Regions from separate parts of the Bacillus sp. NP247 genome, predicted to be linked through region 2. Evidence: riboswitches for the same ligand, from Rfam matches in the RefSeq annotation. Region 2 holds a riboswitch; the other holds the start of a gene.
What was found. A riboswitch is a leader RNA that binds a small molecule or an ion and turns the genes downstream of it on or off. The one in region 2 is predicted to bind S-adenosylmethionine.
Positions count from the first base shown of each region.

Region 1: linked by a shared signal. The riboswitch ahead of KPL75_RS15150 (peptide ABC transporter substrate-binding protein) and the one ahead of KPL75_RS11635 (methionine ABC transporter ATP-binding protein) in region 2 are both predicted to bind S-adenosylmethionine.

Region 1 is NZ_CP076653.1:2,863,992-2,867,595, reverse strand. Features, by position in the region: gene proC (pyrroline-5-carboxylate reductase) at 1-62, shown strand, start outside; gene KPL75_RS15155 (aldo/keto reductase) at 64-897, shown strand; SAM riboswitch class I at 1,051-1,155, shown strand; gene KPL75_RS15150 (peptide ABC transporter substrate-binding protein) at 1,291-2,931, shown strand; gene KPL75_RS15145 (peptide ABC transporter substrate-binding protein) at 3,318-3,604, shown strand, end outside.
Region 2 is NZ_CP076653.1:2,179,966-2,183,569, reverse strand. Features, by position in the region: gene KPL75_RS11650 (toprim domain-containing protein) at 1-190, shown strand, start outside; gene KPL75_RS11645 (thioredoxin family protein) at 194-502, shown strand; gene KPL75_RS11640 (hypothetical protein) at 655-999, shown strand; SAM riboswitch class I at 1,125-1,232, shown strand; gene KPL75_RS11635 (methionine ABC transporter ATP-binding protein) at 1,543-2,568, shown strand; gene KPL75_RS11630 (methionine ABC transporter permease) at 2,561-3,226, shown strand; gene metQ (methionine ABC transporter substrate-binding lipoprotein MetQ) at 3,249-3,604, shown strand, end outside.

The DNA of each region.
Region 1 (3,604 bases), 680 kb from region 2:
ATTTTTCAGAAGTCATTCAACAAGCAGTTGAAGCGACCAATAAAAAAGCTAGGGGGAATTAATATGACTTTAACAAGTTTAAACGACTATACAACATTACATAACGGCGTGAAAATGCCTTGGTTCGGCTTGGGTGTTTTTAAAGTTGCAGATGGTACAGAAGTAATTGATTCTGTAAAAGCAGCTATAAAAAATGGATACCGTAGTATCGATACTGCTGCGATATATAAAAACGAAGAAGGCGTTGGACAGGCAATTCAAGAATCTGGTATTCCTCGTGAAGAGTTATTCATCACTTCAAAAGTGTGGAATAGTGATCAAGGTTACGAGTCAACATTACAAGCATTTGAAACTACATTAGAAAAATTAGGTCTAGAATATTTAGATCTATACTTAGTACATTGGCCTGTAAAAGGAAAATACACTGAATCATGGAAAGCTTTAGAGAAACTTTATAAAGACGGTCGTGTGCGCGCTATTGGTGTGAGTAATTTCAACATTCACCACTTGCAAGACGTATTTGAAATTGCTGAAATCAAGCCAATGGTCAACCAAGTGGAATACCACCCTCGCTTAGCACAAGAAGAATTACATGCTTTCTGTAGAGAACATAACGTCCAGCTTGAAGCTTGGTCACCATTAATGCAAGGGCAACTACTGGATAATCCAACATTACAAGAAATCGCTACAAAATATAATAAATCGACTGCACAAGTTATTTTACGCTGGGATTTACAAAACGAAGTTGTAACGATTCCTAAATCAATTAAAGAACACCGCATTATTGAAAATGCAAACATCTTCGACTTTGAATTAAGCTCGGATGATATGAAAGCAATTCAAGCTTTAAATGAAAATCATCGCGTCGGTCCAGATCCAGATAACTTTAACTTCTAGTAGGAAAACCACTGCCATATGCAGTGGTTTTTTTATTTTTAAAAAACTGAAAATTTAAACTATATTTCATTTGATTGACACTTCATTATCTAAGGTGTAAGATTTTGAATTATCAAAGAAACACAAAAATTAATAAAATTTATTCGTTTACTCATTGTATCAAGAGAGGTGGAGGGACTGGCCCTTTGAAACCTCGGCAGCAGGTTCATTTTGAATACTGTGCCACTTCCTGCAAGCTTTATGCTTGAAAGATAGAATGAGGGACTTCGTTTATATACGGGTGCATAACTTGTACGTAAAAATCCCTCTTTCTCAATCCGAAAAGAGGGATTTTTTATTTTTCATTTCCCTCATCATCATCCAATCTTATTAATTATCTAGGAGGAAAATCAAATGAAAAAGAAGTTTGTACCCGGTATTGCATCAGTTGTAGGAGTAAGTATTTTATTAACTGGTTGTGGTAGTTATAAAAACGAAGCGAGTGGAGCAAATGCAAAAGATGAGGCACCTAGTAAGCAAGTTTTAAACTTATCTTCACCTACTGAGATTCGAACAATGGATACAGCTCGTGCTACAGATACTGATTCTGGTCAAGTAATGAGAAATGTATTTGAAGGTTTGTATAATCTTGGTGAAGGTAATAAACCTGTTCCTGGTGTTGCAAAATCTCATGAAGTAAGTGGTGATAAAACGAAATACACATTCCATTTACGAGATTCAAGATGGTCAAACGGTACTCCTGTTACAGCGAAAGATTTTGTCTTCGCTTGGCAAAGAGCTGTCGACCCAGCAACAGCCTCTGAATATGCATTTTTATTCTTTGATATTAAAAACGCAACAAAGATTAACAACAAAGAACTTCCAGCCGACCAACTTGGTGTAAAAGCAGTTGACGACCATACGTTTGAAGTAGAATTAGAGCGTCCTGTTCCGTACTTTATTAGCTTAACAGCGTTCCCAACATTTCTACCCATTAACGAAGAATTCTTTAAAGCACAAGGTGATAAGTACGCTTTAGAAGATAATACAATTTTGTACAACGGGGCTTTTACACTAAGCGATTGGAAGCACGAACAAAGCTTTAAATTTAAGAAAAACCCTACCTATTGGGATAAAGATAATGTCAAACTGGAAGAAATTAATTTTAACGTCGTAAAAGAAAAATCAACAGAAGTAAATTTATTCGAATCTAAACAATTAGACCGTATAAAACTAACATCTGACTTCGTTGATAAATATAAAAAAGATGCTAACTTTAAAGAACGTCCGAACGTAGGCGTACAATTTTTGCGTATGAATCAACAAAACAAAGTACTTCAAAACGTTTCTGCACGCCAAGCAATCGATCAAACAATCGATAGAAAATCCTTTGTAAATACGCTATTAAATGATGGATCTACACCAACTTACGGTCTCGTACCAAAAAACTTTGCAAAGGGATCTGACGGAAAAGACTTCCGTGCTGTAAACGGCGATTTAACAAAAGTTGATACAAAAGCTGCACAAGAATTATGGAAAAAAGCAAAAAAAGAACTTGGTTCTGAAAAGATAACATTAGAATTATTAACAAGTGACGGTGACCTTGAGAAGAAAACCGGTGAGTTCTTAAAAGGACAACTAGAAAAGAATTTAGAAGGCTTAACAGTAAATATAAAACCACAACCGCGTAAGCAACAAGTTTCACTCTTATTAAAAGGTGACTACGAAATTGGAATTGACGGTTGGAGCCCTGACTTTGCTGATCCAATCACATTCCTTGAATTGTTTACAACGAATAACCCTTACAACTTAGATCATTACTCTAATAAAGAGTTTGATGACACAATTGAAAAGGTTAAAACTACCTTGGCTGGTGATGAAAAAGCTCGCTGGGAAGCGTTACTAGCATCAGAAAAAATATTGTTTAAAGACTCTGTTATCGCTCCTCTTTACCAAAAAGGCGAATCTTATTTAGAGCGATCCTTTGTAAAGGGTATTGTGCAAGTAGACTTTGCTGGTCAATTAAACTTCAAATGGGCAAAAATTGAAAAATAAAGTGAAACTTTAATCATCGTGTTTCCGCCAACTCCCATTGTTTTCTTGGCAAAATATATTAAAAGTAGATTCCTTAATATGAGTGAATCTACTTTTTTAATATATTATTTCAAAAAATTAACACTCTATTTTTATTATTGACATATAGTTCTTTCCAGTGTTAATATTCTAAATAATCAAAGAAACTAAATATTTCACCACCAAAATATAATGTCTACTATGTTGAAACATATAACGATAGATTATAGTTCAACATGTATATACATATAGAACACATGATTACCTACATACACATATTTATAATAGGTTTTCTCTTCTTCTATAGCTACGCTTCAAGACATGGACATTATGACGTTACGAACAACACATTTAGGGAGGAAAGAACAATGAAGAAAAAAGTTGTACCTGTTGTTGCATCTGTTTTAGGGGCAAGTCTACTACTAACTGCTTGTGGAGGAAATAAAGATAATACGAGCGGAGCGAAAGCAAATGATAAAGCACCTAATAAACAAGCGATTAACTTATCATTTGCTTCAGAAATTCCAACAATGGATGTTGCAAAGGCAACGGACGGGGAATCCATGAACGTAATGAGAAATGTTTTTGAAGGTTTATATGCAATGGGAGAAGATAATAAACCTATTCCTGGTGTCGCTGAATCGGTTGACGTTAG
Region 2 (3,604 bases):
CGTATATGTGCTAGTGGATGCTGATGATGCAGGGGAAAAGTTAAGGAAACAATTCCGAAAAGAATTTCCGCAAGCAGAGCATATTTATATTGATCGCTCGTATCGCGAGGTGGCGACTGCACCTTCTTCACATTTAGCAAATGTATTATGGGGAGCTGACATTGACGTTTATACAGAATATTTACGGTAAGGAATGATAGAAGTGATTGATTGGACAGGTGCCGAAGCTACAGCCCTAATAGGAAATGAAGAAAAAACAGTGTTATATGTGTATACACCAATGTGTGGAACATGCCAATTAGCAAAGAAGATGTTAACGGTCGTTGAGATGACGATTGAAGATTTGAAAATTGGGATGTTAGATTTAAATTATGCCCCGCATTTAGCGAAAGAGTATGGGATAGAAAGTGTACCGTGTTTACTTATTTTTGAAAATGGGACACTGATGAAGAAAATATATGCATTTCATTCGGTTGAATATTTATATACGGAATTAAAGTAGGCGGCAAAGTTTTTGCCGCCTCGACATATTTCTTGGGAAATATGTCGACATGCGTGATAGATACAGTATTTGTCGAGCGAAAGTAACAGGATTGCGCTTTAATAAGAGGGAATGGTATGTAATAGAAAGTGATATGAGGGATGTGATTTAGGATGAAATTATATTCTTTGCTTCAATCATTTGTAAATTACGCTAATGGTCAATATCATTTAGAACCGCTTTTAAGGCAAGGAGAAAGAACTGTTAATTTTCGTTTTGGAGATGAATGCTGTTCGTTACAAATTTCAAGAGATTATATAGAACTTTTGAAAGAGGCGAGAGGAACGGAACAAATCGTTTGTTTAGAGGAAGAGGATGTACAAAAATTAGTGACTGGAAATATGAGGTTGCAAACGTTAATGAGTGATGGACGGGTACAATATTCTGGAACGTATCGCACGATGTTATTAGTTGAATCGATGTTTCATATATGTAAACCGATGTCAGTCGGAGCTTAAAATTCTGAAGTTTCTTTTTTTGCGAAAATTTCTGTTGACACAGCGTGTGGATATTGATACAATTCAATTCATAAAATATAGACAATTTCATAAATTTTAAATCAGACGAAAATTTAATCTGATTTCTCTTATTAAGAGAGGTGGAGGGACTGTGCCCTGTGAAGCCCGGCAACCGTCAACTTATGTTGAAATGGTGCCAATTCCTGCAAAGCAAATGCTTTGAGAGATGAGAGAGAGGGATAATGTTGTTATATACGCATATAAACCTTTCTGCTTCTCTAGAAGCGGAAAGGTTTTTTGTTGTTTGAATGCGGAGGACATTCAAATAATAAGAGGAGCTATACCGATGGACTACACGCATCAGAAATAAAAAAATTGTGGAGTCTATCCAAAACTTTTAAGAAATCCAGCTCCAGCGGCTAGAACAGTCGGTCGTTTCATCCCTTCCTATGAGGCAAAAAGCGCCTCTACGTCTGGGATTCCAACGCCCTTTTGTTCTAAACGAGCCGCTTGCGCTTTTTATTTAAAAAAGGGGTGAACATCATGATTCTATTAGAGAATGTAAAGAAGATATATAAGGCAAAAAGCGGTGATGTCACTGCTGTAGATAACGCCAACTTACAAATAGAGAAAGGCGAAATATTTGGTGTTATCGGATATAGTGGCGCTGGGAAAAGTTCTTTAATCAGATTGTTTAATCAGTTAGAGAAACCAACTTCTGGCCAAATTACAATTGCGAATCGTGTCATTTCAGCGATTACTGGAAATGAACTTCGTAAGGCAAGACAAGAAATCGGAATGATTTTTCAGCATTTCAACTTACTTTGGTCAAGAACTGTGCGTGAAAATATCGCATTCCCACTTGAAATTGCAGGTGTCGATAAGGCGGAGAGAAGAAAACGTGTCGATGAGTTAATTCATCTTGTTGGATTAGAGGGAAGAGGAGACGCGTACCCATCTCAGCTAAGTGGTGGGCAAAAGCAGCGCGTTGGGATTGCAAGAGCGCTAGCAAATAATCCACAAGTACTTTTATGTGATGAAGCAACGTCAGCTCTTGATCCAGAAACGACGGATCAAATTTTAGATTTATTATTAGACATTAATAAGCGTCTCAACTTAACAATTGTATTAATTACACATGAGATGCACGTGATTCGGAAGATTTGTAATCGAGTGGCGGTAATGGAGAAAGGGAAGATTGTAGAAACAGGTCCAGTACTTGACGTATTCCGTAATCCGCAGCAAGACATTACAAAACGATTTGTACAGCAGTTAACGGATTCTGAAGATACAAATGAAACGATTGAAAGTTTAATTGAAAAATACCCAGATGGAAAAGTAGTTCGCTTGCAGTTTGTCGGTGAGGCTGTAGAAAGACCAGTACTTCAAAGATTAATGCAACGCAGCGATATAGAAGTTAGCATTTTGCAAGGAAATATCGCACAAACGAATAACGGTTCTTACGGAAGTTTAGTCGTTCATTTAAATGGTGAGGAAACAGCGATCCAGCAAGCGATAGAAGGAATTCATCAAGATCAAGTAGAGCTGGAGGTGATTGCACATGGATAAGTTAATCGCAAATATTGATTGGAATCAAATGTTAGAAGCAACTGGTGAAACGTTATATATGACGGCAATCGCAGCGCTTGCCACATTTGTGTTAGGACTTATTTTAGGACTATTACTCTTTATGACAGCGAAAGATAATTTATGGGAAAATAAAGCGATTAATACGGTGATTGGAGCATTCGTAAACATTTTCCGTTCTATACCGTTCATCATTTTAATTATTTTATTAATCCCATTCACAAAAATCCTTCTTGGAACAATTCTTGGAGCGAGTGCAGCACTGCCAGCTTTAATTATTGGCGCAGCACCGTTTTACGCGAGAATGGTTGAAATCGCACTTCGTGAAATTGATAAAGGTGTAATTGAAGCTTCAAAAGCAATGGGAGCAAAAACAAGCACAATTATTTTGAAAGTGTTAATTCCAGAATCGTTACCAGCGTTAGTATCTGGTATTACGGTTACGACAATTGCTTTAGTAGGCTATACAGCAATGGCAGGTGTTGTTGGTGCTGGTGGTCTTGGAACACTTGCTTACTTAGAAGGATTCCAGCGTGGAAATAACGATGTAACAATCGTTGCGACAATTTGTGTATTACTCGTTGTATTTTTAATTCAGTGGATTGGTGATAGTGTAACGACTCGAATAGATAAAAGATAGTGAAAACAGGGGGATATTTCAAATGAAAAAATTATTACTTACAGCACTTATTTCAACTTCAATTTTTGGGTTAGCTGCTTGTGGCGGGAAAGATAAAGATGAAGAGAAACTAGTTGTTGGTGCTTCTAACGTACCGCACGCTGAAATTTTAGAAAAGGCAAAACCGTTACTTGAGAAAAAAGGAATTGAGTTAGAAATTAAAAAATTCCAAGACTACGTGTTACCGAATAAATCGTTAGCAGATAAAGAATTAGATGCTAACTACTTCCAGCACATTCCGTATTTAGAAAAAGAAATTAAAGATAAGAAATATGATTTTGAAATAGCAGGAAAAGTTCATTTAGAACCGATTGGTGTGTATTCTCAAAAATATAAAAG